Regions from separate parts of the Robertmurraya mangrovi genome, predicted to be linked through region 1. Evidence: riboswitches for the same ligand, from Rfam matches in the RefSeq annotation. Region 1 holds a riboswitch; each other region holds the start of a gene.

Evidence for each region. Region 1 has a riboswitch for S-adenosylmethionine ahead of SM124_RS07400 (Fur-regulated basic protein FbpA). Riboswitches for the same ligand answer to the same signal wherever they lie in the genome.
Region 2: another riboswitch for S-adenosylmethionine. It lies ahead of SM124_RS10355 (O-acetylhomoserine aminocarboxypropyltransferase/cysteine synthase family protein); the one in region 1 lies ahead of SM124_RS07400 (Fur-regulated basic protein FbpA).
Region 3: another riboswitch for S-adenosylmethionine. It lies ahead of SM124_RS01745 (homoserine dehydrogenase); the one in region 1 lies ahead of SM124_RS07400 (Fur-regulated basic protein FbpA).

What each region holds. Positions count from the first base shown of each region.
Region 1 covers NZ_JAXOFX010000003.1:350,766-361,546, forward strand. The annotation lists gene SM124_RS07365 (alanyl-tRNA editing protein) at 1-68, shown strand, start outside; gene SM124_RS07370 (nitric oxide synthase oxygenase) at 215-1,294, shown strand; gene SM124_RS07375 (hypothetical protein) at 1,340-1,528, opposite strand; gene SM124_RS07380 (methyl-accepting chemotaxis protein) at 1,763-3,505, shown strand; gene SM124_RS07385 (VOC family protein) at 3,678-4,058, shown strand; TPP riboswitch at 4,163-4,268, shown strand; gene thiT (energy-coupled thiamine transporter ThiT) at 4,337-4,933, shown strand; gene SM124_RS07395 (divergent polysaccharide deacetylase family protein) at 5,096-5,878, shown strand; SAM riboswitch class I at 5,995-6,102, shown strand; gene SM124_RS07400 (Fur-regulated basic protein FbpA) at 6,190-6,336, shown strand; gene SM124_RS07405 (alpha/beta hydrolase family protein) at 6,363-7,172, shown strand; gene SM124_RS07410 (VanW family protein) at 7,219-8,154, opposite strand; gene SM124_RS07415 (LysR family transcriptional regulator) at 8,240-9,097, opposite strand; gene SM124_RS07420 (SagB/ThcOx family dehydrogenase) at 9,217-10,011, shown strand; gene SM124_RS07425 (polysaccharide deacetylase family protein) at 10,295-10,781, shown strand, end outside.
Region 2 covers NZ_JAXOFX010000005.1:154,107-164,887, reverse strand. The annotation lists gene SM124_RS10390 (arsenate reductase family protein) at 1-193, shown strand, start outside; gene gcvH (glycine cleavage system protein GcvH) at 286-669, shown strand; gene SM124_RS10380 (YusG family protein) at 833-1,072, shown strand; gene SM124_RS10375 (toprim domain-containing protein) at 1,278-1,634, shown strand; gene SM124_RS10370 (thioredoxin family protein) at 1,641-1,955, shown strand; gene SM124_RS10365 (MFS transporter) at 2,151-3,419, shown strand; gene SM124_RS10360 (hypothetical protein) at 3,777-4,118, shown strand; SAM riboswitch class I at 4,220-4,322, shown strand; gene SM124_RS10355 (O-acetylhomoserine aminocarboxypropyltransferase/cysteine synthase family protein) at 4,440-5,756, shown strand; SAM riboswitch class I at 5,954-6,066, shown strand; gene SM124_RS10350 (methionine ABC transporter ATP-binding protein) at 6,243-7,268, shown strand; gene SM124_RS10345 (methionine ABC transporter permease) at 7,261-7,929, shown strand; gene SM124_RS10340 (MetQ/NlpA family ABC transporter substrate-binding protein) at 7,943-8,788, shown strand; gene SM124_RS10335 (carboxymuconolactone decarboxylase family protein) at 9,128-9,499, shown strand; gene SM124_RS10330 (YuzK family famiily protein) at 9,763-9,903, shown strand; gene sufC (Fe-S cluster assembly ATPase SufC) at 10,357-10,781, shown strand, end outside.
Region 3 covers NZ_JAXOFX010000001.1:330,318-341,098, reverse strand. The annotation lists gene SM124_RS01750 (PLP-dependent aspartate aminotransferase family protein) at 1-1,544, opposite strand, end outside; SAM riboswitch class I at 1,616-1,722, opposite strand; gene SM124_RS01745 (homoserine dehydrogenase) at 1,725-3,041, opposite strand; SAM riboswitch class I at 3,139-3,250, opposite strand; gene SM124_RS01740 (ammonium transporter) at 3,550-4,818, opposite strand; gene SM124_RS01735 (alkaline phosphatase) at 5,109-6,830, shown strand; gene SM124_RS01730 (DUF1836 domain-containing protein) at 6,888-7,457, opposite strand; gene trhA (PAQR family membrane homeostasis protein TrhA) at 7,599-8,246, shown strand; gene modA (molybdate ABC transporter substrate-binding protein) at 8,321-9,112, shown strand; gene modB (molybdate ABC transporter permease subunit) at 9,112-9,789, shown strand; gene SM124_RS01710 (sulfate/molybdate ABC transporter ATP-binding protein) at 9,797-10,781, shown strand, end outside.

The DNA of each region.
Region 1 (10,781 bases):
AAGGTGGAGGAGAGAAGATATTAAGCGGGGAAGAAATTGTTCAACGTATAGTTAACTCGTTGAATTAGAGTTAGATATATAAAATGGGACATAACCATGCATGTTTATAAGCATTGAAATCTAGCAAGGCATACGGAGGTTTGACAAGTTCGTTCATTCTGAAATAAGATGGGGATAATTTTGTTAGTTTTTATGTAGATAGGGGGCTCAGCAGTTGAAAGATCAATTGCTTGCTGAAGCAGAACAATTTATAACTACTTGTTATAAAGAGTTGCACAAGAACGATGATGAAATAAATCTTAGAATACTTCAAATAAAAGAAAAGATTACTGAATTTGGGTACTATGAACATACCTTTGAGGAATTAGAACATGGTGCTAAAATGGCCTGGAGAAACAGCAACCGTTGTATTGGAAGACTGTTTTGGGACAGTTTGACCGTTCGAGATAAGAGAAATCTAAATACAGAATCGGACATATTTGAGGCATTAGAAGACCATATTCAATTCGCTACAAACAATGGACAAATTAGACCTACTATTACTATTTTTAAACAAGAATCAGATCAAAATAGAATTAGAATTTGGAACCATCAGTTGATTCGTTATGCTGGATATGAAACAGAATATGGTGTTATAGGTGACCCAGCATCTATTGCTCTAACGAAAAAGTGTGAGGAACTAGGTTGGCAAGGAGAAGGGACTCCATTTGATGTTTTACCACTAGTGATTCAAATAAATGAGTCTTCACCAAAACCATTTCCTTTGTCTAAGACACATGTTTTAGAGGTTTCTATTCATCACCCTGAGCTTAGCTGGTTCGAGGAATTACAAGTAAAATGGTATGCGGTTCCTCTTATTTCTGATATGTGTCTAGAAATCGGCGGGATTCGCTATACGGCAGCCCCGTTTAATGGATGGTATATGGGCACAGAAATTGGGGCAAGGAATTTAGCCGATGACTACCGCTACAATATGTTGCCAAAAATCGCAGAACAACTAAATCTTGATATGAATAGGAACTCTTCACTCTGGAAAGACCGAGCATTAGTAGAGCTGAATATTGCAGTCTTACATTCCTATAAGAATGCAGGGGTAAGCATTGTCGACCATCATACCGCTGCACATCAATTTAAATTGTTTGAACAAAAGGAGCAAGCGGCTAACCGAAATCTAACCGGAGATTGGGATTGGTTGATTCCCCCTGTATCACCTGCAACTACGCACATCTTTCATCGAGGTTACAAAGATGAAATCATAAAGCCAAATTACTTTTACCAAGAAAAACTATATTAACTGAGATGTTACTCTACAAAACAAAACGCTAATGTCTAGAAGGCATTAGCGTTTTGTTTTGATATTTCTCCTTAAAATAAAATACATAAATATCGTTCCCCCAAAGAGGAGGACAACTAATAGAATAAATGCTCCTACACCGATTTCATCCATAATTCTAAACAAATATAATGTTAGAAATAGATCAGTAATAAGGCCTAATATAAAAATAATTCTAATGGTTAGAGTGTCCATTATTGAACCTCCTTTGTTCAGAATGTTACATATAGTTAAGCTTTAGTATATCCATTTATATATGATAATTACTATAAATAGAATTGGAACGACCAAGTATAGAATTCGACTTAATAACTAGGACTTTTTTACTGTTATATAGTAAAAATAAAAAAATTACCTTTATTTTCAGTTTTCTCTATAAAAACTGGTATAATGTATCTAAATTAATAAGGGCTAAAGGAGTGATTACATATGAAGGGGGCAAGCAAGAATAAGCTTGTTAATCGATTGATTAAAAATAGTACAAACATGACCGTGAGAAAAAAATTAATAGGTAGTTTTGGTTTAGTTTTGATTCTTTTGTTGGCAGTTTCCGGAACAGGGATATACCAACTGATGAAAGTGGACAAGTCCTATAATGAACTCATTGAAGATCGAGTCACCAAGCTGATGCAAGTAGAAAAATTAAAAGAAGAAATGTTAGAACAATCAAGTGCGATTCGTGCCTATCTTCTAACAGGTGGCAACAGTTATTTAGAAGAGTATAAACAGGCTCTAAGAGACTATAAGGTAGAATTGGAACTTTTAAAAGTTAGTATTGTTTCACCAGAGGGCAAAAAAATATTAACAGAGCTTGAAGAAATTGGGGTTCAATTTGAGGAAACAATTGCTCAGCAAGTTGTACATAAAAAGGCAAATGAAGAATTAGAATATTTGCTTATCCTAAAGGGCGATGCCAAAACGATAGGAAGCAATTTTTTAGCCAAGGGAAATGAATTGATTGCCATCCAAGAAAAGAGCTTAGAAGAGGGTACAAAAGCAACTTCAAAATCTGTAGACGGTATTCGTTTAACTGTAATTATAATAAGTATCGTTGCAGTTATTCTTGCTTTAGGGTTGGCTATTCTTGTTTCTGGCCAATTAGCGAGACCTATCGTAAAGGCTTCAAGAGCGATTGAGAAGGTAGCAAAAGGTGATTTCTCAATTGAAACCATTAAAGTAAAGAGTAAAGATGAGATTGGTCAAATGGTCGAATCAGTCAATCGTATGGTTGAGGACCTACGAGGGGTAGTAGGTCAGGTTCGAGACTCCGCATCACAAGTAGCCTCAAGCAGTGAACAGTTAAATGCAAGTGCACAGGAAAGTACTTCTGCAAGTGAACAGATTGCTAATCTAGTTCAACGAAATGCGGAAGGTGTGGAAACACAACTACGTCACTTTAATGAAGTTGAGAACTCTGTTGGTGAAATGTCATCTGGAATTGAACAAATTACCCGCAGTAGTGAAGATATGTTAGAAACAGCTGAAAAGACGAATGAGGTAACCAAAAAAGGTTCTTCTTCTATTTCCAAAGTTGTAACACAAATGAATAAAATCAATGATTCTGTCTCCGAGACAACGGAGGTTATCCGCTCTTTAGGTGTACGATCAAATGAAATTAGTAATATTGTAAATCTAATTACAACCATCTCGGATCAAACCAATTTACTTGCTCTAAATGCGGCAATAGAAGCGGCTAGAGCAGGAGAGCATGGTAAAGGATTTGCCGTAGTTGCTGACGAAGTTCGTAAACTAGCCGAAGAATCCAAAAAGTCTGCTGATCAAATTACAAAAATGATTTCCTTAATTCAAAATGAAACTGATCAAGCGGTGCGCTCAATGGAAGAGCAAAATGAAGAAGTACAAGAGGGATTAAATTATACGAGTGAAGCTAGTCAAGCATTTGCTCACATTGAAAGTTCTATTGATCAAGTTACACATAAAGTCGAAGAAGTATCCTCTGCTTTAGAAGAGCTAAGCGCTTTAAGTAATCAAATGGTCGAATCAATTAACGAAGTGAAAAAAATAGCAGAAGCTAGCGTAGCTTCCACACAAGAAGTAAGTGCTGGTACAGAAGAAAATGTAGCAACCATAGAGGAAGTTTCTGCAAGTGCTCAAAGCTTATCACTAATGGCAGAACAATTACAAAGTGTTATGTCCCGATTTAAAATTTAATTTGAAGATTGACGAGAGCTGACTTAATAGTTGGCTCTTTTAAGTTGCTTGACCTCTTAGTTGGTCGAGTTACCGTAATAATGTTTGATAGTTTCGATTTCTTGACTATTAGATTTAGAAGAATTAATATTAATTATTATTTTCAGAAAATAGTAAAAGGAGAGATTTTCAAATGGGTAAAAAAATAGATCATGTGGGAATTATGGTTAAGGATATTGAAAAATCAATAAAATTTTATGAAGATGTGGTTGGCTTTAAATTAAAGGCACATGTTCCACATTCGGATAGCGCTCTAAAACTTGCTTTTCTAGGATTTGAAGGTTCGGATGAAACTGAGCTAGAATTAATACAAGGTTATAATGACTCTCTACCAGCAGAAGGAAAAGTTCATCACCTGGCTGTAACAGTAGATAACATCGAAGAAGAATTTGATAGAGTGAAAGCGTTAGATGTCAAATTTGTTGATGATCATATCACTGTCCTTCCAAATGGATATCGTTACTTTTTCATTTATGGCCCTGAAGGTGAATGGGTAGAGTTTTTCCAAAGATAACAGAGGATTAGGATTGTTTTGAAATTATGTTAAAATAATGAAAATAAACCCTATTCAAATAGGGATATTTACGTTATACTGATGAACGTAAACAACTACATAAACGTAACCACAAGGGGAGCTGTATGGCTGAGAGTGAGCAGATTTGTCTGTTCTGACCCTTTGAACCTGTTAGTTAATGCTAGCGCAGGAATGTGGATTGATAGATGAAATTAATTTTGTCTGCTTTCAATATCTCCCTTGAGGTTGTGTTTAAACTTGGAAAGGGAGGTTTTTTTATGAAAAAAATGGGGTTATTACCAATGATTGAGGCATCTTTTTTCGCTGCATTTGCATTAATTTTAGATTTATTGCCTTCAATCAAAGTTTCACCGTCAATTTCAATTTCTTTTGCAATGGTTCCAATCTTTATCGTTGCATTCCGCTGGGGGTTCAAAGTAGCTTTGGCATCAGGTTTCCTATGGGGCTTATTGCAAGTAGCAGTTGGGGACATTTATTTCTTAAGCCCAGTACAATTTGTTATTGAGTATTTTATTGCCTTTGCTTTTATTGGATTTGCTGGACTATTTTATCAAGTGATTCAAAAATGTGTGAAAAATGGAGATAAGAAAAATTTAATGATTTGGATTGTCATTGCTACTTTTATTGGAAGTGTAGCTCGTTATTTCTGGCATTTTGTTGCCGGTTTCGTATTCTGGGGTGAATATGCACCAGAAGGACAATCACCAATGGTCTATTCATTAATCGTAAATGGTTCAACTATGCTAGGAGCATTTGTTCTTTGCTCGATTGTTTTAGCGATCTTACTTTCCACTTCATCACGTTTGATACAAACAAAGAATCATTATTCAGCAATGGATAAAAAAGCTTCTTAATAGATAGGTGAGAAACAAGCATGAATTGTGGATGCTTGTTTTTTTTATGACTTCTTTTCCAAGCAAATTAGAATGAGGCATGATTGGACCGGTTACATTAAATAGAAGGCTTTTACAGTGATAGTACTTTTGATTATTATACGAAGGAATGGTGGAGGAATTATGAAAAGGTGCCTAGTTGTTTTCATTTCAATCTTGCTTACCATTTTTGCTACTTTAACAAGTAATGCCCAGACCCAACAGAAAAAAGCTGCCATTATTATAGACGACTTTGGTGGTGGAATTGGAGGAGTAAAAGAGTTTTTAGAAGGGGATGTACCGATTACGGTGGCTGTCATGCCATTTACGGAAACATCTAAGGAGCATGCAGAGTGGGCTCATAAAAATGGATTTGAAGTCATGGTCCATTTACCGATGCAGCCCAAAAAGGGGAAAATGTCATGGTTAGGTCCAAAACCCATTACAGCAGATTTACCTTTAGAGGAAGTAAGGAAACGTGTAACAGAAGCAATTGATAGTGTTCCATATGCTTTAGGTTTAAACAATCATATGGGCTCGTTAGTTGTTGAAAAGGAAGATATTGTAAGGGTTATAGTTGAGGTAGCGAAAGAGAAGAGACTTTATATTGTTGATAGTGCTACTAGTTCAAAATCAAAATTTCCTAAAGTAGCAAAAGAACTAGGTGTTCCTATTATCAAAAGAGACGTATTTTTGGATGATGTAGCCTCCATCCCGCATGTGAAAAAACAGATGTCTCTATTAGCGAAAATCACTGAACAAGAGGGGACCGGAGTTGCGATAGGTCATGTTGGAGTAACTGGAAAGGTTTGCTCAACTGGTATATTTGAATCAGCAAAAGAATTAGAAAAAAGAAAGATCACAATTGTGCCTGTTTCTGATATTCTCTCAAATGAAATTAAAATTAAGTACCTTCAATTATATTAGGTGCCTGTCACCTGTAAAACAGTTGACATATAATTGAAATATAATTGTAATATGGATTGATTGACAGCTAGCAAAAAGTGTTTTATATTTAATCCTATAAACTTAATACGAATTAATTCTTATCCAGAGAGGTAGAGGGATTTGGCCCTATGACACCTCGGCAGCAGGCTCACATTGAGAACTGTGCTAATTCCAACAAGCTATTTGAGCTTGACAGATAAGATGAGCTGATGATTATAAACCCAACCTCTTCTTATTGTTCCGGAATGGCGATAAGGAGAGGTTTTTTATTTTTGTCAGGAGGATTTACAATGAGTGAATTAGATACGAAAGAAAAATTAATTGATGAATTGCTCCTATTAGGAGTTTATAAAAAAGGAAATTTACAGCTATTTGAATTACCGATAACGGATTTAGAAGAGGAAATTAGAAAGATAAAAAAAGGGAATAGTTCATAGTTGAGAGAAGGGATGGCGGGGGAAGTATGTACAAACAGATACATATAAATTGGAATAACAAAAAGCTGGCTGGAACCATTCACTATCCTCTAGAAGAAAGGGAATATGGCACAACTAAGTCTATTTACCCTTTAGTGATTATATGTCATGGATTTGTAGGCAGTAGAATAGGGGTTAATCGCTTATTCGTCAAAACAGCCGAGGAGTTAATTAAAGAAAATTGCATAGTAGTAAGGTTTGACTATTCCGGATGCGGAGAAAGTGAAGGACATTATGGAGACACTTGTTTAGATGAACTGATTGACCAAACAACAGTAGTCATTGATTATGCTCTTGGGCTATCCCATGTTGATAAGGAAAGAGTATTCCTTCTAGGTCATAGTTTGGGTGGAGCTACGGCGCTTCTTACGGTTGTTCGGGATACTTGTATAAAACATCTAATCATGTGGTCTGCTGTAGCCAAACCTTTTGAAGATATCACCAATATAGTGGGAACAAACTTAGTCAGAGGGCTTGGCTCTACTAATAAATTGGATTATTTAGGTTATTCTTTTAGCAATAAGTTCTTTGAGTCATTAAAAAAGTATCAACCATTAAAAGAATTAGAACGATTTACGGGAGATGTATTACTTATCCATGGTAAGTCAGATGAAGAAATTCCGGTTGCTTATTGTACACAATACAACGAAGCATTTAACAAGAGAGTTCAAGGATTAACTAATAGAGTTGAAGTTGATTCAGCTAATCATACTTATTCATGTGAACAATCTTTTAGAGAATTAATAGCTAAGACAAAAGAGTGGGTAAGTGTGAGGACGAGTCAGCAACTTGTGTAGCCAGAAAGAAGTGAGAAGTAAGTAATTATCCTACTCCATCACTTCTTTAATTGGCCGTTTCTTTGATTTCTGTACTATCAATTGGCACCTCTTCAGGCAACTTTTTAGAAGCACTAGGAACTTTACGTGGCTCAAATTCTATATCATCTGATGAAAATAATCTTATATTTACGGAGCCCCCGTACTTTCTAGCTAAAATGAGTATGGGTTGGGAGTAATTATTTTGAAAAGTAAAGTCCGGGCCATACCAACTCACGGTTGCGTCTCTCCCAGGAGGTACATAAGGAACGCGCTTACTGTGGGAATATCTTTGCAGTATCTTCACCCCAGCCCGATCAACTGCGTTAAATAGGGTAGAGGATACTTGACAGATTCCTCCACCAATATCTTCTGATAATTCCCCTCTAACGATGACGGGTGCACGCATATATCCTTTTTTTACCGTGCGTTTTCCAACCACTTTATTAAATGAAAATGTTTCTCCAGGAAAGATGACATGATTATTTATTGCTTCAGTAGCTAAGTTAATATTATGAGAGCGTGTTTGGTTATGGTTGTTAAAGTAAGTCACATATTGACCAATTTGTTTTACTCTAATTTGTGCCAATAAATCTCGATCCACACGTGGGTGCACAGGGAGAGTTGGAACGCTAATAATAGAAGTATCCTGCCTAAACATACTAGTGAGAAATAATTCTGTGAATTTTTCTTTGTAAAGCTTATGTCCTACTTTTTCTGATATAAATGCTCCATTATGGTTGATTTTAGCATTAACGGCTGGTTCATAAACCTTAGCCTCAATTTGGTCTAAAAAACGAAGATACTTATCTTGATTGATTACCTCAGAACCGGGAATAGGAAGTAAGAATTCCTTTTTGTCTACGACTGCTAGCGTATCTTCTTTTTCTTTTATTGTTAATTGACCAGTCCCAACCGTTTGCTGTGTAAGCAGAAGCAGACCAATAACCCATATAAATTTCATTACTAGTGCCTCCTGAAAATGACATCAATATAGGTTTTATAAAATTAGCCAAGATTATACAAGCTATTACACCAATTTTTGCGTGCTATTGAACCAAATCTTTTGCTACTAAAATAATTTCTGCCGTGATTGGTGAGAGGTGATCCATTGATTTTACGGCTATTCCTAATTCACGATAGAGAGAAGGCGTCAGTGAATGCACATTAACATTTGGAATTTGAGAGGGTAATGCTAACTTAGGTAATATACATAAACCAAAGCCTTCTTGAACCATGGTTAGGATTGTTGATACATCTTGAATCTCATAACGAATATTAGGGTTAATTCCAATTTCTTCAAAAATAGATTGAATAATTTGATCTGAATCCCCTTTATGGATAACATAACAATACTCTTCTATACTTTTGATGTTAATAGCAGGATGATTTTGGAATAATGTTTTTGGACTGAATAATAATAATTCATCTTTAAGTAGAGGGATATATTGTATATCACCTTCTTGTCTTGAAACAAAGCCTACATCAATCTCTCCATTCTGAATCCATTCATGGACAGAATCATTTCCCCCCTCAAAAATGATTAATTCAATTCCAGGAAAATGTTGTTTGAAATAACGAATGATAGGAGGCATCAATTTTGATAAACTAGGAATCGTACCCACTCTAATCGTTCCTTCATCAAATCCATTAAAAGAGGCCGCTTCTTGCCTCATCACATTTTGTATTTGAATGATTTCTCGAATATGCTTAAGTACTCGTTCGCCAATTTTAGTTGTAGTTATTCCAGTTTTACTGCGATTTAATAATTTGACTCCTAAGTCTTTCTCCAAACTATTAATCATTTGTGAAACAGCTGACTGAGTATAGCCTAACTTGTCAGCAGCTTTTGTAAAGCTCTTCGTTTCTACCACTTTTATATACACCTGATAATGTAAAAAATTCATTCATTCAACTCCATGCATTAGAATTTACTAATATTAAAGATTAAAAAGTATAATTTTACTAATACGATAAATTTTACTATACTGATGATTAGATGATATTACAAGAAAGAAGGGTTTATATGTTAAGAACAAGGTTTGATTTATGTGATGAATTTTTAAAAGAAACGAGTTATTCATTAAAGACAATGGATAAGGATTTGTTTAAAGGCTATGATCCAGCTAAGAGACCAGAAACTTACTTAACCTATCCTGAGGCAGCTGTTCAAATTAAGCTGGGAAAACCTGATTTTAGTCAATATGAAGAAATCAATCTGTGGAAACTATTAGGTAGTAGACGATCGAAACGAAATTTTGTCGAGCAACCACTTTCTTTAAATGAATTAAACATCTTACTATGGGGGACTCAAGGAATTACAGCAGATATGGGTGATTATCAATTAAGAACGAGTTGTTCAGCGGGTGCTCTATTTCCTATTGAGACCTATCTTTTAATTAATTTTGTAGAAGGAGTTCAACCAGGTCTATATCATTTGAATGTGAAAGATTGGATATTAGAAGGTTTAAAGATTCAGGACGTATCTGATTTTGCTTTTACAGTAACTGATCATCAAGAAATGGCTAAAGTAGCTGGAGTGAATTTTGTCTGGACGGCAATGCTAGAGAGAACTAGAGCCAAATATAAAGAAAGAGCCTATCGATATATTTTATGGGACGCTGGGCATGTCTCCCAAAACCTACATACTGTTGCTAACGGAATGGGATTAGGTGTATGTACAATGGGTCACTGGTATGATGTAGAAATGAATGAGTTTCTAGGAATCAATGGGAAAGAGCATATGTCGATATTGATGGCATCTGTTGGAAAAATAAATGGGGTAGATTGGAAAGAGGATCGTAGACCACCAAAGATATAATAAGAAGATGACAAAGATGGTGTGATACATACACCGTCTCTTTTTTTGTTCATTCACAATCTTATACTAGTATAAAATACTTAGTCATTTCGTAATATTTGTAACAAAAACTTAATAAATTCGTCGGACTTTAACACAGATGTCGAAATAGATGGTATTATGTAAGAGTAATATTAATTGATTATCATTATAGTAAAATATTATCATTATTTAAATATAATAAAAATTTATATCTGTTACTTTGGGAAATATATTCGTGTAATAGCAGTAGTAAGGAGTCGTCATGATCAAACGTATTTTACCCATTTTGTTTATATTATTAGTAGTTATAGCTTGTGAATTTCGGAATGAAGAGCAAGTTTTGCCAGTAGAAACGAAGACGAAAAATGAAGAAGTGATTAAATCCACTTCATCAAAATACCCTGGTATAGAAGTAGAAAGTAAAATTGTTGAAAATGACCACTATCGCTACGCAGTCCATTATCCCATTTTTAATAAATCGAAAATTGATACACAAGTAAGAAGTATCTTGAATGATAGAATTAATACGTTTGTGGAGAAGTTTACAAATAAAGAAAAAATCGAGGGTTGGCCACATCATTATAATGTCGACTTTAGAATTGAGTACTTAACAAAAGAATTGGTTTCTCTTGTTTTTACAGAATCCACCTTCTTAGGTGATGAAAAAGTGATCAAAGAGCGTACCATTCCTATGAATTTTTATTTAGAGACAGGTAAACAAATTATCTTGGAAGATATCTTTTTAAATG
Region 2 (10,781 bases), on a different contig from region 1:
GTTCTTTAATACGAGTGGTCAGAAGTACCGTGAGTTAGGTTTAAAGGACAAGGTTAATTCAGCTTCTGAAGATGAATTATTAAATATTTTAGCTTCAGATGGAATGCTCATTAAGCGTCCATTACTAACAGATGGACAAAAACTAACGGTAGGTTTTAAAGAAGAGGAATATAAAAATACATGGCTTACATAAGGTTTAAGCTTTTCTTTTGTCATGTGTAAATAAGGAGATTGTATTTTTACGATCATATATTGAGTCTTTTAAGAAAAAATGGAGGGATAACAATGAATACACCAAAAGAATTACGTTATTCAGAAGAACATGAATGGGTAAAAGTTGAAGGAGAGAAAGTTCGAATCGGAATTACAGATTTTGCTCAATCAGAGTTAGGCGATATCGTTTTCGTTGAACTACCTGAAGTTGGGGATGAAGTAACAGTAAACGAGCCATTTGGTAGCGTTGAGTCTGTTAAAACGGTATCTGAACTTTATGCTCCTATAAGTGGTAAAGTTGTAGAAGTAAACGAAGACTTAAATGATAGCCCTGAGTTCGTTAACGAATCTCCATATGAAAAAGCTTGGATGATCGTTGTAGAATTAAGCAACCCTTCTGAAGTTGAAGAGTTAATGACTTCAGAACAATATGAAGAAATGATTAAAGAAGACTAATGACTATTGAGAGCGCCTACTTTTGGCGCTCTTTTTGTGTAGTAAGATGTTGAATACCTTTAATTACTATATTTTGAATAGAAAACGTGGGTAAACTAGATGATATAGCTTACTTATTTCGACAAAGGTCTGATAAATATAGGGTTGAAAGGGGAACCATACAATGACATTAAAACAGCAAAAAATAGATGTGACAGATAGAGTGGTAGGTAAATTAAAGAATGGAGAATTGGAACTTTATTTAGAAAATGAGCGAATCGGTAAAATGACATTACCAGAAGGATGTATGCTGGAACTTGAACACCACTTTGAAGGAAGCGGAAAAAGTATATATCAAAACGTTACCACGACTGATCAACCAGAGGCTAAGTATACAGACTGTGATCAGGGTGGCTGGTGTTAAATAAACAGCGGTCATCTTTCCGCTGTTTATTTTTTACTTGGCTTTTTCCTAAAAATTGTACGATTCAACTTCAAACATCTTAAAGAAAGCCTTTAATTGATATGATAATTATATTAAATGCTAGAAATGGGGTAGGAATTGAACACCATTAGCTCGAATAGTGAATAAAGTAAGGTAAACTACAACTCGTTCATAGGTGATCAAAATGAATGATTCGCAGGCGGAAAAAGTAATTATTGTTGAGGGTACATCAGATAAGAGGAAAGTTAAAAATATTGTAAAAGAAGAAGTAGAAATCATTTGTACGAACGGTACAATGGGTATATCTAAGCTAGATGATATGATTGATTCATTATATGGAAAAGATGTTTATATATTGGTGGATGCGGATGAAGCAGGAGAAAAGCTAAGAAAGCAGTTCAAAAGGGAATTCCCTGAGGCTGAGCATTTATATATCGATAAGATGTATAGAGAAGTTGCTAGTTCCCCTGAGCATCATCTGGCAACCGTTTTATTAAGTGCTAATATAGATGTTTACGCGCAGTATTTAGATAAAGGATGAAACTACATGCAAGAGTGGTCACACAAAGAGATAATGACCTATTTAGAAACAGAACATTTTTTTATACTCTACTTATACACCCCACTATGTGGAACATGTCAAGTAGCAGGTAAGATGATTGATATCACCTCGAAACTATTTCCTCAAATTAGATGGGGAAAGACAGATCTGAACTATATACCAGAGTTAGCCGAGAGCTGGTCTGTTGAAAGTGTACCTTGTTTAGTAATCGTAAAGAATAAGCAAATAAGAGAAAAGATTTATGCGGTTCAATCTGTCCCATTTTTATTTGAAAAAATTAAGCAACTGACAGGCTCTTGAGGAGTCTGTTTTTTATTATTTATAGGAATGTTTTAACCTGTCATAAAAGAAAATCCGTTGAAAACATCAGCAAATTTTTTATTTCAATTAGCCTCTTACTAAAATTTCAAAATACTTCCTTGAAAAGGATTTACATACTAATTTCAAAGGGGTATTATATTTAGGGATGCGAAATATCTAAGGGGCGAAATGAATATGGCGTTTTTTAACGAATGGTCAGCTCAGATAAAAAATTATAATAAGAATATCCGATTATCAATAATGGCCACGATTTTTATCCAGATTGGTTTTGGAATTTTCATGGTTATTTATAATTTCTACATTAGAGAATTAGGATTTACAGAACAAGTAAATGGTAAGGTCATTTCTATGACATCGTTAGCAACGGCTCTAATACTAATACCAGCTGGATTACTTAGTGATAAGATTGGCCGGAAAAAAGCTATGTTTTTTGGGGCAGGAGCTACAGCTTTTTTACTATTATTTAGAAGTTTAGTAGAGTTTGAAAGTCTCTTAATAACGTTTGCTTTTTTAACAGGAATAACGTCAGCGTTTCTTCAGGTTTCATCTATTCCGTGGCTTGCGGAGAATTCAAAACCGGAACAACGAGTACATTTATTTAGTATTCATTTTGCAGTAATGACAGGAGCCAATGTCATCGGGAACTTTGGCGGTGGAGTGATGACCGATATATTTTCCCTCTATTTTACTGAATTAATTAGTATTCGACTTACATTAGTAGTTGGAGTTTTTTTCTTTTTAGGTGGGCTCTTTCCGATATTAAAATTTAAAGAAACTCGAAATCAACAACAAATTAACATACAAAATGAACCTTTAATTAAAAAGATTAAAAACAATAGTGATAGTTTCAAAATTATTCTATTATTTGCTGTTGCTCAGCTCTTCATTGGGATTGGGGCTGGACTGGTCATTCCATATCTGAATTTATATTTTGCTGATCGTTTTTCAGCTTCAAATTCGGTAATTGGTATGATTATTTCCTTAGGTCAATCGGCAACAGCGGTAGCGATGATTATCGGACCAATGGTTGTTAGAAAGCTTGGAGAAGTAAAGGCAGTGGTATTCTTACAGTTAATGAGTTTGCCATTTTTACTTTTAACCGCTTATACAGAAAATCTTTGGTTAGCTGCAATTGGATTCTTATTTCGTCAAGCATTAATGAATGCAGGAAATCCTATTCAGATGAGTTTAATGATGTCAAAAGTGGATGATTCGATGAAGGGATTAGCTAACTCTGTAAATCAAATGGTTTTCAATCTCGGTTGGGCTTTCATGGGTCCTGTTTCTACAGGCATTGTTATAATGTACGGTCAGTATTGGGGATATGCACTCGTCTTCTCCATTACCGCATTCTTATATTTAATAGGCTCATTATATTTCTTTGCCGTTTTCAAAGGAATTAATAAGAAAGGTGCCACACCTTCGACAGTGAAGGCTGTGTAATTAACTACAAAATGACATATTTCTCGGGAAATGAAAGACAATGCTACTTTTTAGAGAGCATTGTCTTTCTTTGTTTCATTTTGTAAAAATCCCTCTATAGAATAGCTCTACCCACGTCTATGACATAGGTTATAGTAAACGAGCACCGTAAGGAAATAATCAAAATTAGGATTTAAGCCAGCATGTCGGTAAATTTCATGGTCGAATTAAGGAAGGTAAGTATTGAAATTGTCGAACAAAACTTAGAGGAGTGAGGGTGTTCTATAAGGAATATATGTAAAGAGCTTGTCTGTGAAAATTACGATTCTAACTAAAAAACAGATACAAAGGTATTTCTATTTTTGGGAGGTTGTCATTTTGTTGGATGTTTTACATACTCTAGTTTCGGAAGTAAATACAAGAGGGCATATCAGTACCTTTTTAAAAGGGGTTAACATATCCACTAAGATTAGCAACCAAGAAGATGTAATTTACTTAATAATAGAGGATGGACAAATTAAGTTAGATTCCATATCAAATACAGATATAATCGCAACCATATTAGGAGATAAACACTCAATTTACTCATTAATTACTGGGAAATTAAGACTAAGAGACGGGAAAAAAGAGGGTGTTTTAGAAGTAGAAGCTAATTTTAGGACGATACTTTATCTTGAAACACTGTTTATTCTATCAAAACCTTATTTGCAAGTTTCTTGAAATTTGTTTCAGAAAATTATAATTTAGTTGTTGACTGAGCTTAATTCATCGTGCTATTATCACTTTAAATCACTAAATATTCAAACTACAAACTAAATAGTTTCTTATCAAGAGAGGCGGAGGGACTGGCCCTACGAAGCCCGGCAACCGGTTATTAACACGGTGCTAATTCCAGCAGAGTAAGAATACTCTGGGAGATAAGGAGAGACGTATATTCGCCCCTCTTCTTATGAAGAGGGGCTTTTATCATTTAACCCTCCCAGTAAACGAATTTTGTTAAAACGGGCTTAAAATAAATGCCCCAAAAAAGGAGAGAGAGAAATGACAGAACAAAAAAAGAACTATCGTTTAGAAACTTTAGGAGTGCACGGTGGGTTATCGGCAGATCCTATTACTGGTGCTCGTGCGGTACCAATCTATCAAAACAATGCTTATCAATTTCAAAATACAGAGCATGCTGCTAACCTTTTCGGATTAAAAGAATCTGGATATATTTACTCTAGAATTCACAACCCAACAGTAACCGTATTCGAGGAAAGAGTAAGTTTACTTGAGGGCGGTGTGGGTGCACTAGCTGTGTCGAGTGGTATGGCAGCAATTACAACAGCCATATTAAACTTAGCTGAAGCTGGAGATGAGATTGTAGCATCTTCAAATCTTTATGGAGGAACTTACAATCTATTTACAGTTACCCTCCCAAAGTACGGAATTAAAGTAAACTTAGTGGATTCAACTGATCCAGAAGATTTTAAGGCAGCGATTACTGAAAAAACAAAGGCTGTGTTTGCTGAGACGATTGGAAATCCAAGTTTACGTGTACTAGATATTGAAAATGTGGCAAAAGTGGCTCACGAGGCTGGAGTACCTTTAATCGTCGATAATACTTTTGCTACACCATACTTATGTAGGCCGATTGAACATGGTGCCGATATTGTCATCCATTCAGCTACAAAGTGGTTATTAGGCAATGGAACAACACTTGGGGGAATTATAGTAGACGGAGGGAACTTCGATTGGAACTCACCTAAATTCCCTGGATTTACGCAACCAGACCCTAGCTATAACAACCTTGTATATAGCGAGGCATTAGGAAGTTTAGCGTACATAGTTAAGGCTCGAGTTCAATTACTAAGAGATTTAGGACCTTCACTAAGTGCACAGAATGCATTCCAGTTTACATTAGGATTAGAGACACTGCATGTAAGGATGAAGGAACATATAGCTAACACTAAACGTGTTGTTGAGTATTTAGAAGCTCACCCAGCTGTAAATTGGATTCTTTACCCTGGTCATGAAAAGCATCCTGATAAAGAATTGGCAGATAAATATTTATCAAAAGGCGCAGGTTCAGTTGTGGTCTTTGGTATAGCTGGTGGTAGAGAAGCAGGGGCTAAACTAATAAATAGCTTGCAGTTATGGGCTCATGTTGCCAATGTTGGGGATGCTAAAAGTCTAATCATTCATCCTGCTAGTACCACCCATCAGCAATTAGATTCTGAAGGCTTGAAGGCAGCTGGCGTTCCTGAAGATTTAATTCGTTTATCTATCGGAATTGAAAATGTTGAAGACCTAATAGAGGATTTGGAACAGGCAATCGAAGCGGCAACAGGAGTAAATTCATTAACGGCAAATGCCTAAAATCAAAATTTATATCAGCGAATAACAGACTAGTATAAATTATGACATCCAGTAATTTCTAGTCTGAATATTATTAAATAATACGTTGACACCCTATTATTAACGTGATACGATATCCCTCGTGAATAAGACTACTAAACTTGTTTAAAGTGTTAATATGATAAAGAATTAGTTTGAAAACTTTATAGACCGTTTTGCTCTTATCAAGAGAGGTGGAGGGATGTGCCCTATGAAGCCCGGCAACCGTCAATATTTCTAATGTTGAAATTGGTGCCAATTCACACAAAACTTAGGTTTTGGCAGATGAGAGAAAGGACATAAATCATTATGCCTTTCTGCTCTTTTGCAGAAAGGCATTTTTGTTTTCTTTAACTGTGTATGAATCACCATCATTAGGTAAGGATAACATTAACAAAACGGTCTGTTTAACCTATAAATCTCTGTAGTTTTATGCGAGCAATCGGATTAAAAGAGGGGTGAGCAATCGTGATATCGATAAAAAATGTGAAAAAAATTTATCCTTCCCAAAAAGGAAAAGTAACAGCCGTTGACGATGTAAGCATTGAAATTAAAGAAGGAGAAATCTTTGGTGTTATTGGTTATAGTGGTGCAGGGAAGAGTACATTAATCAGAATGCTAAATGGTCTTGAAATCCCTACAGAAGGATCTGTAGTTGTTGCTAATAAAAAAGTTTCTAACATTAAAGGCAGTGAGCTTAGAAAGGCTCGCCAAGAAATCAGTATGATATTTCAACACTTTAACTTATTATGGTCCAGAACGGTTAGAGAAAATATAGCCTTTCCGTTGGAGATTGCTGGTATACCAAAATCTCAAAGACAAAAACGAGTAGATGAACTAATCAATTTAGTTGGTTTGTCAGGCAGAGAAGATGCGTATCCCTCGCAGCTAAGTGGTGGACAAAAGCAACGTGTTGGAATCGCTCGTGCTCTTGCTAATAACCCAAAAGTTTTACTGTGTGATGAAGCTACGTCAGCTCTTGATCCACAAACAACGGACTCAATCCTAGAGTTATTAGTAGATATTAATAAAGAACTAGGATTAACGATTGTATTAATAACCCATGAGATGCACGTGATTAGAAAAATCTGTCACCGAGTTGCCGTAATGGAAGGTGGAAGAGTGGTTGAACTAGGACCTGTCCTAGATGTATTTAAAAATCCTCAACAAGACATTACAAAACGTTTCGTTCAGCAAGTAACGGAGCCAGAAGAAACGAAAGAAACCATTGATCATTTATTAGAGGCTTATCCACATGGAACGGTAATTCAATTAGGTTTTGTCGGAGAAGCAGCAGAACAGCCTCTTATTACAAATGTAATTAGAAATTATCAAGTTACGGTAAATATTTTACAAGGGAAAATTTCGCAAACTCAAAATGGTTCTTATGGGACACTCTTTATCCACTTAGATGGGGATAAAGAAGAGATTTCAAAGGCTATTGATTATATCCATTCACAGCAAGTGGGAGTGGAGGTGATGACAAGTGGTTGAAGAACTATTTCCAAATGTTAAATGGGAGAGAATGTGGGAAGCAACACTTCAAACATTATATATGTCAGCCATATCAGTAGTTGTAACTTTTATATTAGGAATCACATTAGGGTTACTATTGTTTTTAACAGCCAAAGGGAACATTTGGGAAAATGCAATTATTAATAAAATTATTAGTGCGATTGTTAATGTGTTTAGATCGATTCCTTTTATCATCCTAATTGTCCTTCTCATTCCTTTCACTAAGTTAATCATGGGATCCATAATTGGAGAGAATGCCGCATTACCAGCGTTAATTATCGGTTCTGCTCCATTCTATGCTCGTATGGTTGAAATTGGATTAAGAGAGATTGATAAAGGTGTAATTGAAGCAGCGAAATCAATGGGAGCAAAAACAAGTACAATTATCCTGAAGGTGCTTCTGCCAGAATCGATGCCGGCATTAGTCTCAGGTATCACAGTAACGGCTATTGCACTAGTTAGCTATACAGCTATGGCAGGGGTAATTGGAGCTGGTGGACTTGGTAACCTAGCATATCTCGAGGGGTTCCAAAGAAGTCGTAATGATGTAACGGTAATGGCTACTATTATCATTTTAATTATTGTATTTATCATCCAATACATTGGTGATGTTATAACAAACAAACTAGATAAGAGATAAGGAGAAAAACATAATGAAAAAATGGTTAACTGTTTTATTGTCACTTTCTTTAGCATTGGTACTTGCAGCATGTGGTACGGCTAAAGATGAAAATAATGCTTCAGGCGGTAATAACGAAGGTGAAACAACTGAATTAGTAGTAGGAGCTTCAAACGTTCCTCATGCTGAGATATTAGAAGAAGCAAAATCAATTCTAGCTGAACAAGGTGTAGATCTTAAAATTGAAACATTCCAAGACTATATCATTCCTAACCAAGCCCTAGAGTCAAAAGAACTTGATGCTAACTATTTCCAACACATTCCTTATTTAGAAGCTCAAATGGCTGAGCACGGTTACGATTTCGTAAATGCTGGTGGAATTCACATTGAGCCAATTGGTGTTTACTCAAAAAAATACAAAAGCTTAGATGAACTACCAGATGGAGCTACAATCATTATGAGCAGCTCGGTTGCTGACCACGGTCGTATTCTAACGATGCTTGAAAAAGAAGGCTTAATAAAATTAAATGCAGATGTAGAAAAAGTGAAAGCTACTGTTGATGATGTATTAGAAAATGCAAAGAACTTAAAGTTCCAAACAGAATATGAAGCGGCATTACTTCCACAAATCTACAACAACGATGAAGGCGATGCGGTACTAATCAACTCTAACTATGCAATCGATGCTGGTTTAAATCCTTTAGAGGACTCAATCGCAATTGAAGATAAAGAATCTCCATATGTAAACGTAATTGCTGTTCGTAAAGGCGACGAAACAAAAGAAGCTATTACAAAATTAGTAGAAGTATTACGTTCAAAAGAAATTCAAGACTTTATTTTAGAAAAATACAAAGGTGCAGTTGTACCGGTTACTGAATAATAGAGAAGGAAGGTTGACCTAAAAGGAGAAAATTCTTTTTAGGTCAGCCTTTTTCTTTTAATTGATTTATTCAAAATAGACCTATCGACAGAAAGGATATTCAGTTCTAGTACTTCGTAGGCGGAAAGCGAAGTGCCTGGAACGGAAATCAACAGACAAGGTTCAGTGTTATAAACAAGTCTTTTGTGAACTCAACCTGTAGCTTGACTAGAATAGATTACTTTTGTTTAAAACATACTAATTGTGATGATAGCGATCACTACATTTTCACATGTATTACATAGTAAGTGGTCGAGTTTACAAAAACAAAATTCACACTGAATGGAGCTGTAAATATTAATGGAACATCAATATGAAATAAGAAATTCAACTGAAGAAGCACTTCACGAATATAAAGCTGGGTTGGGTACCTTTACACAAAAAATGCCTGATATCGCTAGACATTATAATGCATTTACGGAAGCTTGTTTTAAAGAAGGATCTCTTTCACAAAAAGAAAAACATTTAATTGCTTTAGGAATCAGTATTTATGCTCAAGATGAGTATTGCATTATTTATCATGTAAAGGGTTGCATTGACCAAGGTGCATCTGAGGAAGAAATTTTAGAAGCCGTTGGTGTAACAGCAGCCTTTGGTGGGGGAGCAGCCATGAGTCAGGCTGTTACTTTAGTTCAAGAGGCTATGGAAGACCTAAATCAAATGAAACAATAACGAAGAGTTTAGTCCAATAAAGTGGAAAAAGCTCTAAATGGAAGGATTCATCCAGAATTCTATGTTAATAAGAGTTCACTCCTCCATATCCATTCTCAAGCGTTCATATGGGATATTATGATGTGTAATCGACTTTGAGTAGCGTGCTTAATGAATGTTACCATTAAATTGTTACCAAAAAGTCGTGTAAAGCGATAATATCGAAAGGATGAATCGTTATCAGTCATTTACAGCTGAATTATACGAGTGATATGGAGAAGGCTATGTATAGTGCACATGGGGTTGGTTATGAAACTTATTGCAGAAAACATGAGATTAGAATGAGGATAGAAAAAAGTAGGCAACAGGACTATTTAAAGAGTCAACGAATGATTGCTGATATCGGACGAAAGCTTCGAATTTAAATAATTATTATATATAGAAAGAACTAAGACCAGTGTTCAATGTGCACTGGTTATTTTTATTTCAAAAATCCCCCTGTTTTATCTATAGTCTAGTATAATAAAAGCTCCGCATACAAATGTTTATTAACATTTTTCTGAATAAGATTTTTTGATGCTTTTTTATATACCATTCTCAATTAGTTTTATGTACATAAAAAGATTTTTTAAGGAAAAAATAGGTTTGACTTGTTTAAACCAGAGGATGTCCGTTGTTTTAAATATTGAATAGAATACAGTTATAACAAGCGTTTGAGCGTTTTTAAGTAATTCTTAATAAAATAATTAACACTGCATAAGAGTTGCTATCACATTTCATTTGTTATAAGATTGTAATGATAATAAAATGAGAATAGAAAAGTTGGCAATAATAAGTCAATTGGATACAAACTTTCTTTCATTTACGGAGGTATAATAATGGCAGGATCGACTTTAACAATTAAAGATCTTCAAGTTGCAATTGAAGGTAAACAAATTTTAAAAGGTGTTAACCTTGAAGTTAAAGGTGGAGAAATTCACGCAATCATGGGACCTAACGGAACGGGTAAATCTACTTTATCTTCTGCAATCATGGGTCACCCTAAATATGAAGTAACAGGTGGAAGTATTTCGTTAGATAACGAAGATGTACTTGAGATGGAAGTAGATGAGCGCGCTCGTGCTGGTCTTTTCTTAGCTATGCAATATCCAAGCGAAATCAGCGGTGTGACAAATGCTGACTTCTTACGTTCAGCTGTTAACAGCCGTCTTGGAGAAGGAAATGAAGTTTCTTTAATGAAATTCATTCGTACAATGGATTCAAAAATGGATTTCTTAGAAATGGATCAAGATATGGCACAACG
Region 3 (10,781 bases), on a different contig from region 1:
AAATCTGGGTAAGCTTTTTCACCTAAAACTTCCGTTTCCCTAGGATTAACTGGGATAATTCGATACCCTAAACGCTGCATTTTAAATGCTAATCTATGACTAGGTCTTGATGGGTTGCTACTTAAACCAACAATGGCTAAATTCTTTTTCCTCGTTTGTTCGACACCATCAACAGTGACTTTTTCTGTTGCAGAATTTAAAGCCCACCGGATGACTCCTTCATCATTAATGACAATCTCTTTTTTTCCTTCGTTAGAAACACCACTTGCTTTGATAAGTGCTTGATTTAAATCATTCGTTAAGTCACGTACCGATTCTAACCCGACTGACAAACGAACAAGTTCCTCAGACACTCCTGTTTGTTTTAATTGCTCAGCTGTTAATTGTTGATGGGTTGTCGAGGCAGGATGGATGACTAATGAACGAGCATCCCCAACATTTGCGAGATGTGACCAGAGTGAAAGCGAGTCAATGAATTTCTTTCCTGCTTCTCTTCCTCCTTTAATTCCAAAAACAACAACCGCCCCGTCTCCATTTTTCAAATACTTTTTCGCTAAATGGTGGGTTTGATGTGATTCAAGGCCAGGATATGTAACCCATTCTACGGCTGGATGATTAACTAAGTACTCAGCAACCTCTTTTGCATTTTGTGTATGTTTTTCCATTCTTAATTGCAATGTCTCTAAACCTTGTAGTATTAAGAAGGCGTTAAATGGACTTAAGGATGATCCAAAATCTCGCAATAAGTGAACTCTTAATTTAGTAATGAAAGCTAATGTACCAAAATCATTAGCGTAACGAATTCCGTTATAGCTTGGATCAGGTTTAGTGAACATTGGGAACTTTTCGCTGTTCCAATTGAAGCGTCCTCCATCTACCACTAAACCACCGATGGAAGTTCCATGGCCTCCAATCCATTTCGTAGCAGAATGAACGACGATATCTGCTCCCCACTTAATCGGTTTACAAAGTGCTGGTGATGCAAAAGTGCTATCCACAATCAATGGTATTCCCGCTTCATGTGCGATATCTGCAACAGCTTCAACATCTAAAACTTGTAAACTTGGATTTCCGATGATTTCAGCAAAAACAGCCTTTGTATTTGGTGTAATTGCCTTTCGGAAGTTCTCAGGATCAGTTGAATCAACAAAATTAACCTTAATTCCATAGTTTGGAAGAGTATTTACAAATAAGTTATATGTACCTCCGTATAAACTAGTAGATGCGACAATTTCGTCACCAGCATGTGCTAGGTTCATAATCGCTAATGAAATCGCTGCTTGCCCTGAAGATGTTGCTACTGCAGCTACTCCTTCTTCTAAAAGAGCGATTCTTTTTTCTAGTACATCTACTGTTGGGTTTCCGATTCGAGAATAAATATTTCCTGGTTCGTCCAGTGAGAATAATCGTTGTGCATGCTCTGTACTATGAAAAACATAGGAAGAAGACTGATAGATGGGTACAGCTCGAGAGCCGGTTGTTGGATCTGGAGCATGCCCTCCATGTAATAATAATGTTTCTAAATCGTATGAATGGTTTGCCATTGTATTAATCTCCTTTTTTTTGATTTTTTCCCATAAAAAAACACCCCGACAAGAAGAGGTGTGGTTACCCCTTCTTATCTCTCAGAAAACTCTGCTGGAATTAGCACCTGTCTGAACTTAATGTTCAAATGGTTGCTGGGTTTCATCGGGCCAGTCCCTCCACCTCTCTTGATAAGAAGCCTATGAAGTTGTCGTTTGTAATCTCGTTAACTCTACATTTTTAGTTGCTATATTAATTCCCTTTGGTGAAATCGGATAGATTCTTATTTTTTGTGGTAACTCTTCTATGAATCTTTCTACATTTTCACTTTTTCCAACAAGTATTTCTCCTATAATGTAGCCATCATTATGTTTAATTTCTTCTTGATGAACGGCTGTCAAATCTTTATTAGCAAAGTTTATAGAAGAATATTGCTTGTATTCTTTCACCAACTCATCTGTTGGCAGTTCAACTATCGTTAACCAAATCGAGGGTTCTTCCTTTCCTTCCACTAGGCTATTATAGCTAAATCTCGGTGTTTGTATGTTTGGTGTCCCTTTCTGGCTAATGTAAACTAAATCTTCAATCATCGCACTTGCTGTCGCTAAAGATCCAGCCCCCGGTCCTTGTAGTAGCAAGGTTCCTACCAGATCGGTGTTTAATACGATACCATTATCTACTCCTTCGACATTGTAAAGAGGATGCTCGTTACTAACAAAAACAGGTCTAACTTCAGCTAGCACATCTTGTTCCTTTTTCTGCAGTGTAGCCACCAACTTCAATCTAAACCCTAATCTTTCACCAATCAAAATGTCAGCTTGAGAAACTTCATTTACTCCCACCTTATTGACATTTTCCCAATTTGGTTGTTTTTGATAAATTAAGTTACTAAGAATCATTAATTTGTAGAAAGCATCTGTTCCTAAAACATCACTTGAAGGATCTGCCTCAGCATAGCCTAAATCTTGGGCTTCTTTTAGCACTTCATTGAAATTTGATTGTTCCGTTCTCATTTTAGATAAAATATAGTTGCTAGTTCCGTTTAGTATTCCTTCAAGTTTGGTAATTCCATTTACTTGCAATAACTGAATAATCGTTCTTAGTAATGGGATTCCACCGGCTACTGCAGCTTCAAAAGTTAAAAATCGATTATATTTATTTGCCACTTCAGCTAGTTCTTTACCTTTATAGGCAAGTAATTGCTTATTCGCACTAATTACATGGCTACCTTTTTCTAAAAATTGACGAATATAAGTATTGGCTGGTTCAATCCCAACAATGGCTTCAAAAACAATATCTACATGAGGTAATTTTAATATTTGGTTTACATCTGTAGTAACTAGGATATCCTTCTTAATTCCTCTCTCCTTTTGGTGATCCTTCACTAGTACGCCAACGATTTCAACTTTTTTACCTACTGCTTCTGTTAGTTTTTTCTCATGTGTTTGGATAATGGATTCGTATACCCCTTTTCCAACGGTACCAAGACCTAACAGTGCTACTTTTAGTGAACTCATATATACCTCCTTGTGTTTTGGAATTTATCGTTACTAAAGATTTTTTTATTACATCAAAAAACCCTCTTCATAAGAAGAGGGTAGAATAGACACACTCTTCTTATCTGACAGAACAATTTGTTCTGCAGGAATTGGCACCGTGTTTTCATTGAATGAAAATCGGTTGCCGGGCTTCATCGGGCCAGTCCCTCCGCCTCTCTGGATAAGAAATCTTTATTGTATTAACGCGTTACCAAATCAATTGTTTATTAATTATGGATAAATATAGCACAGGGATTTTTTACTTGTAAAGTCTTTTTTTGAAAATTTTTATTTTGAATGAGAAATTAGCTATTTTAGACTAGCCCCTATTTTTGCCCAACTTACCTTAGATTGTCTGATAAATACTATATTTTAACCTTCAGCGAAAAATGACATTAATTTATAATTTAGCAATTTGAAAATAGACATCTAATAAAATCGTGACAATTGCATTTTTGTATTTTTTCAGTATACCTTTTCCAAGGTCTTATGAATGAACACTCTTACTTTCAATGACAGTAAATACTTCAGGATAGCCATAGCTACCGTGTTCACTAATGTCTAAGCCCATAGTTTCTTCTTCTTCCGAAACACGTAGACCACTCAATACCTTTTTCGTAATCACTAAGATCACAAAGGAAACAACGAATGCATACATGCCAGATACGGCAACGCCCATAGCTTGAACTCCTAATTGTGTAAGTCCTCCACCATAGAATAGCCCAGGCAACCCAACTGTCGCCAGCTCAGGAGTGGCAAAGAAGCCAGTTGATAAGGTCCCCCAAATTCCTGCTGCTCCGTGAACAGAAAGAGCATAAATTGGATCATCGATTTTTCGCTTTTCAAAAAATCTTACACTATAGAAAACTAGTAAACCAGCAACAAATCCAATGACAACAGCCGCCCAAGTATCAACAAATGCACAAGATGCAGTTATTGCAACAAGTCCAGCTAAGCCTCCATTTAACATCGTTGGAACATCCGATTTTCCTAAAACCACCCAAGAAATTAATAAAGCAGCAACGGCACCTGCTCCAGCGGCTAAATTGGTGTTAAGTGCGACAAATCCGAAAAATCCTTCATCAACAGAGACTGTACTTCCAGCGTTAAATCCAAACCAACCAACCCATAAAATCAATACTCCTAAAGCTGTAAAAACTTGATTGTGTCCATAAATATTATTGGAGGAACCGTCTTTATTGTATTTTCCAATACGAGGTTTCAGTAGAATGGTTGCAGCTAGGGCTGCCATGGCTCCTGTTAAATGAACCACTGTGGAACCGGCAAAATCTTGCTTACCATGTTCAGCTAACCATCCGCCTCCCCAAATCCAGTGAGCAACGACTGGATAAACGATGGCAGAAAATAAAATGGTGAAAACTAAGTAGACGGATAACTTTGCTCTTTCTGCAAAGCCCCCTAATGCAATGGTGATGCTTATCCCGGCGAAAGCTAGTTGAAAGAGGAAGAATACAGGAGATGAAAGACCCAGGTCAGCAAGTTCGGCGCCTGAATAAAAGAAGTTAGAAAGACCGACTAGAAAATTAGCTTGTTCTCCAAAAATAAACCCAAAACCTACAGCCCAGAACACTATCGATGCGAGACCAAAAGTAAAGATGGTTTTACCTGCAATATGACCAGCATTTTTCATCCGAGTCGAACCTGCTTCCAACAAAATAAATCCACCTAACATAAAGATGACTAAAACCGCACTCACCATCACCCACAAGCTATTCATCAAATAATTAATATCCATTTTGACTTCCTCCTTTTAATTTAGTTTTGCTGTTAGTTTAAATTACTCCTTAATGTAAGGAAATGTTACATATATTAATATTTAAATTTAATTTAACTTGAATTTTGGTTAAATTCAATAGACTTTTGTTAATATTCTGAAATACTACGTTAGATTATCTTACATAAATGTCAATTAATTAATATCAATTGAGTTCTCTCATTCCCCCCGGACAGGTAAAAGCAAAAATTCCCATATAGTTTTTTCCTGTAACTGCAAAAAGTATAAGTAACAACAAAAGGAGGGAAATCATGACAGCACGCATTTTTAAAGCACTAATTATTTTCACTCTTATGTTTAGTTTGACTGCTTGTAATAATAAGGATGAAGCGAAAAACAAAGACAAAAAGAAAGACGAGAAAACAGCTCAAACTACTAGTAACCAGAAGGGCAAAAAAATAGGTCTAACTCCAGAACCTAGACATAATCCTAACTCACCTAATTTTATTAACGATACTAAAGATGAGATATTCTCACACGATCAAGGTAGTAGACTTAACCTAACTAATGAACAAGGTTCGGGGAAAACGCAAGCCTATCAAAATCCTAAGCAAAGCCGAAATAGTCAAAATAACAAGGATTCTAATTTTAGTCTAGGGAATGACTATAATAATCAAGCGAGTATTAGAAATGTAGCGCCAGGTAAGAAACCTCGCAATATCATTGTTTTAATCGGTGATGGTATGGGAATGGGTCAGATGGAGGTTGCCAGATTATTCGAACATGGAAAAGAAGGCAGATTATTTATGCAAGGGCTTCCACATGTTGCCCTATCCCAAACGTACTCTGCAGATAATACCGTTACTGATTCAGCGGCAGCCGGTACAGCAATAGCTACTGGGAATAAAACTAATAACACGATGATTGGAATTACACCAGATGGGACAGATTTGAGTACTATATTAGATGCCTCTAAAGCGGCAGGGAAAAAGATTGGTGTTGTCTCAACAAACACCGTAACGGATGCTACTCCAGCTGCTTTTTATGCAAGTGTAAAAACTCGTGCGGGACAAGATGAAATCGCTAGACAGCTTTTTCAAAAAGACCTTGATGTGGTACTAGGCGGAGGCCGGGATTATTTCACACCGAAAAGACAGAATGGTGTTGATCTAATTCAAGGATTTAAGGAAAAAGGGTATACGTACGTCACGAATCGTGGTGAGCTCAATGCGGCAGAAGGAACAAAATTAATTGGTCTGTTTCATGATTCGTTTATGAATTATAAAATTGACCGAGATGAATTGAATAGTACGGAGCCCACTTTAACCGAAATGACAGCTAAGACGATTGAATTTTTATCTAAGGATGCAGCGAAAAATGGTTTCTTTGCTATGATTGAAGGGGCAAGAATTGATCATGCAGCCCATGCTGCCGATTTTACTAGCATCTGGAAAGAAACAGTAGAATTTGATGATGCTGTTAGATACGCAGTTGAATGGGCAAAGAAGGATGGAAATACTCTAGTACTTGCACTTGCAGATCATGAAACCATGGGAATTACAGCAACGGAACCTATGCAAATAGCTCAACTAAAAAATGTTGCTGTTTCTCCAGAATATATGGGAAGCCAATTAAAGTGGGATAAAGATAAAAATGTTTTTACAGCTGAGAGCGTAAAAGATGTATTTAGTCGATTTGCTAATATTAATCTGAATGAAGAGCAAATTACACAGTTTAACAGAAGAGTTTTAGATAGCCAAGGAAAACAAGTACCTCCACATATATTAGGATGGGAAATAGGGACTATTATCGCTGAAACTTACCATGCTGGTGCTCTCAATACGGAAATCCGTTCATTAAGCCCAACTGGCGGTCACTCCGCTAATATGGTCCCCATTTTCGGATATGGAGTTGGCGCTGATAATTTTGAAGGGGTTTTAGACAATACTAATTTGTCTAAAATGATTGCCCAGTTAGCTGGGTATAACATGGAAGGTGGAAAGAGAACACCTCCTGGACAAGGAAACAAATAATTTTTAAAAAAGCTGACAAGTATGGACATCTATAATGTTCGTACTTGTCAGCTTTTATTATTTTTCCTCTATTATTTCATCTACTAATTTTTCTGCTACTCTTCTATACAAATTACTCATATGTACAAATGACGTGATAAGTAACATTTTTTGTAGATAATCTGAATTACCTTCAAGATTTGCAAGCTTCTCTTCAACATGATCAGCTCCAATTTTTATATCATCCTGGAACTTCTCTACATTCTCACTAGATAACTGTAGGAATGTCTGATAGAAATTCTTGATATCTACATCCCCTTCTAATACAAGCTTGTTCATTTCTTCTAAGGTGACTTTTATATCATTAATGGACAATGCCCCTTTTAACTGATAAATCAAGCTAATTAATATAAGGTGTTCCTTCGTATATTTTTTATTTTTAATAGGAATAAATAATTTCCCTTTTGCATAGTTGTTAATCATCGTCTTAGTAAGTACTTTTTCATCTTCATTTCTTTTTGATGCAGCAAATTTATTTTCAAATAGTTGTATGACTTGATCCATGTATAAGTCTATTTCAGGCATTTCTTCTAATGAAAGCTGATTTTCTAATTCTAGCTTTTCAATCATTTCAATTAATTTTTCCATTTATAAACCTCGACTCTAGTTATCATATGCCTATTCTACCCTAAAATAATGGACAAGTAAAACCTTGACTACTTTAGGTAGTTAAAATATAATTACATATAGTTATTAAAACTACGTAAAGAAATATGGAGGTAATTTAATATGGGTACCTATATTCGCGAACCGATTAATGGTTTAACACATCTTGCCGGAGCAATCCTATCTTTCATTGGACTTCTTGCTATGGTTATAAAAGCTTCTATTACTACACAATCTGCCCTTGCCATTACAGCGGTTGTCATTTTCGGTATAAGCATGATGCTTCTTTATTCTGCATCTGCTACTTATCACATGGTTATCGCTAGAGATAAAATTATTGCTTTTCTAAGAAGACTGGATCATTCTATGATATTTGTTTTAATTGCCGGAACTTACACACCTTTTTGTCTAATTAGTCTAAATGGTGTGACTGGCTGGATACTATTTTCCATCATTAGTGGAATGGCTATTTTAGGGATTATTTTTAAAATGCTTTGGTTTAATTGTCCACGGTGGCTTTCAACGGCTATTTATATTGGAATGGGTTGGATGGTTATATTCGTTGCCTCTCCTCTTTCTGAAATCCTGAGTTCAGCTGGCTTATTTTTACTAGTTTTAGGTGGAGTGTTCTATACTATTGGTGGTGTTATTTATGGGGCAAAACCTAAATTCCTTGAGTTCAAACATATGGGATTTCACGAAATCTTCCATATCTTTATCTTGCTGGGGAGCTTAGCTCACTTCTTAAGTGTATTTTTGTTTGTACTGTAACTTTGCTCCTTCATTGTATGCAGACATATAGAAGTATATAATGATAAAGATGAGTGAAAGTAAGGAGCAAGAACATGCATAATAGAAAAACATTCATAATTTTACTCCCTATCATATTCGTATTTTTGTTTATCGTAGGTTGTAATAACAATCATGAACAAAATTCGAACTCAGCTGAATTGCAAATAGCTGCTGCTTCCGATTTAACTTTGGCTTTTACCGAACTAGGGAAAATGTTTGAAGAGGAAACAGGAACAAAAGTGACTTTTTCATTTGGCTCTACAGGACAATTAGCAGATCAAATTGCAAATGGTGCACCATTTGATGTTTTTGCTGCTGCCAATGTAAAGTTTGTTGATGATTTAAAAGCTAAAGGACATGTGATGCCGGATTCACAAAAAATGTACGCATTAGGAAGAATCGGTATTGCAACCGTAAAGGATTCTTCTCTGAAAGTTACAAATCTTGAAGATTTATTAAAACCAGAAGTTAAAAAAATAGCGATTGCTAATCCTGACCATGCACCCTATGGTCTAGCGGCAAAGCAAGCTTTTCAAGCCGTAGGAATATGGGATGAAATAGAGACTAAATTAGTATATGGAAGAAATATTTCAGATACCCTTACCTTTATTGAAACAGGCAATGTTGAGGCAGGTATTATCGCCTTGTCACTAGTAAAAGAAGAAGATGTTCATTTTAGTTTAATTGAAAGCCAGTTACATGAGCCGATTAAACAGTCCATTGCAGTTATAAATGGGACGGAACAGGAAAGAACTGCGAAAGAATTTATTAAGTTTATCTTAGGTCCAACCGGTCAACCAGTTATGGAAAGGTACGGTTTTTCCCTTCCTAAGGAGAATGAATAATGGCAGATTTAAACTTATTTCCACTATTTCTTTCTTTAAGGGTTGCATTCACAGCAACTCTTTTTGCCATTCTCATTGGTTTACCGATTGCTTATTACTTAAATCGTTCAAATGGAAGAACATCTGATATGATTGATACCATCATCACCTTACCAGTTGTTTTACCTCCGACGGTACTTGGCTATTATTTATTAGTATTATTAGGTCGGCAAAGCTCGATAGGAGTACTACTTGAAAAGCACTTTCATATAACGATTGTTTTTACTCCAAAGGGTGCGGTTATTGCGGCTTTAGTCGTCTCAATTCCCTTTTTAATTAAATCAGCTAGGTCTGCCTTTTCAACCATTGACCCTTCCGTTATTCAGGCGGCAAGGATATTAGGGCGTTCGGAATGGAACATTTTTTTTACGATTATGATTCCCTTAGCCTGGAGAGGGATTGCTTCTGGTATTACACTTGCTTTTGCGAGAGCACTTGGGGACTTTGGTGCTACTCTAATGGTAGCTGGGAGTATACCTAACCAAACAATGACGATGCCTATTGCCATATATGATGCTTTACTAGCAGGAAACAGGGAACTCGCCAATCTACTTGTTATCATTATGACAACCGTATCCCTCATAATTCTCTATATGATCAATCGCTTAGACAAGAAAACGTCTTTAAAGAGCAGGTGAACAAACCATGATGTTGTCAGTAAAGATTGAAAAGAAATTACACGATTTCGAACTACATACCTCTTTTACAGCTAGAAATGGGATCACGGGTATCATTGGACCTTCTGGCTGTGGGAAGAGTTTGACCTTACAATGTATCGCTGGCCTTGTCACACCCGATAAAGGGAAGATTATGATAGAGGAAAAAGTGTTTTATGATTCTAATAGCAAAACGAATATCAAAACGAGACATCGAAACATAGGCTATGTTTTTCAACATTATGCTCTATTCCCTCATTTAAATGTTGAACAAAACATCGCTTTCGGTCTAAAGGGAATGGACAAACAAGATATCAAAGATAAAGTCTCACAAATGCTCGAAAAAGTTTTACTAAAAGGTTATGAAAAACGTTATCCATATGAGTTATCTGGCGGCCAGCAACAGCGTGTTGCACTAGCCAGAACACTTATTACAGAACCAGATTTACTTTTACTAGATGAACCTTTTTCCGCGTTAGATTATCATGTGAAAGATTTACTTGAACAAGAATTGCTCCACATCATTAAGGAGAATTTTACGGGTGTCGTTTTATTAGTCACTCACAATATGGAGGAGGCTTACCGGTTATGTGACGACCTCCTTCTTTTACATGAAGGACAAGTTGTTCAATTTGGACAGAAGAATGCTGTTTTTAGACGCCCTGAAAATGTAGCAGCAGCTAAAATTATCGGGTGTAAAAATATTCTAAAGATTGATTCGTTAAAGGAATGGGACAACGGGATTGAGTGCCTTGTTCAAAATACGAGGATTTGGTTGAATCCACAGTCACTTAAAGGTAGGCTGGTCACCCATATTGGAATCCATGATGAGGATATCAGGTTTGTAAACGAAGAAAATGAACCTAATACCTTTCCATTTGAAGTGATACATACAGTAACAGGGTTAAAACAGTCTTCGGTAACGATTCGAGTAGGTTCAATACTGTTACATACAGCTGTTTCAAACAATGATA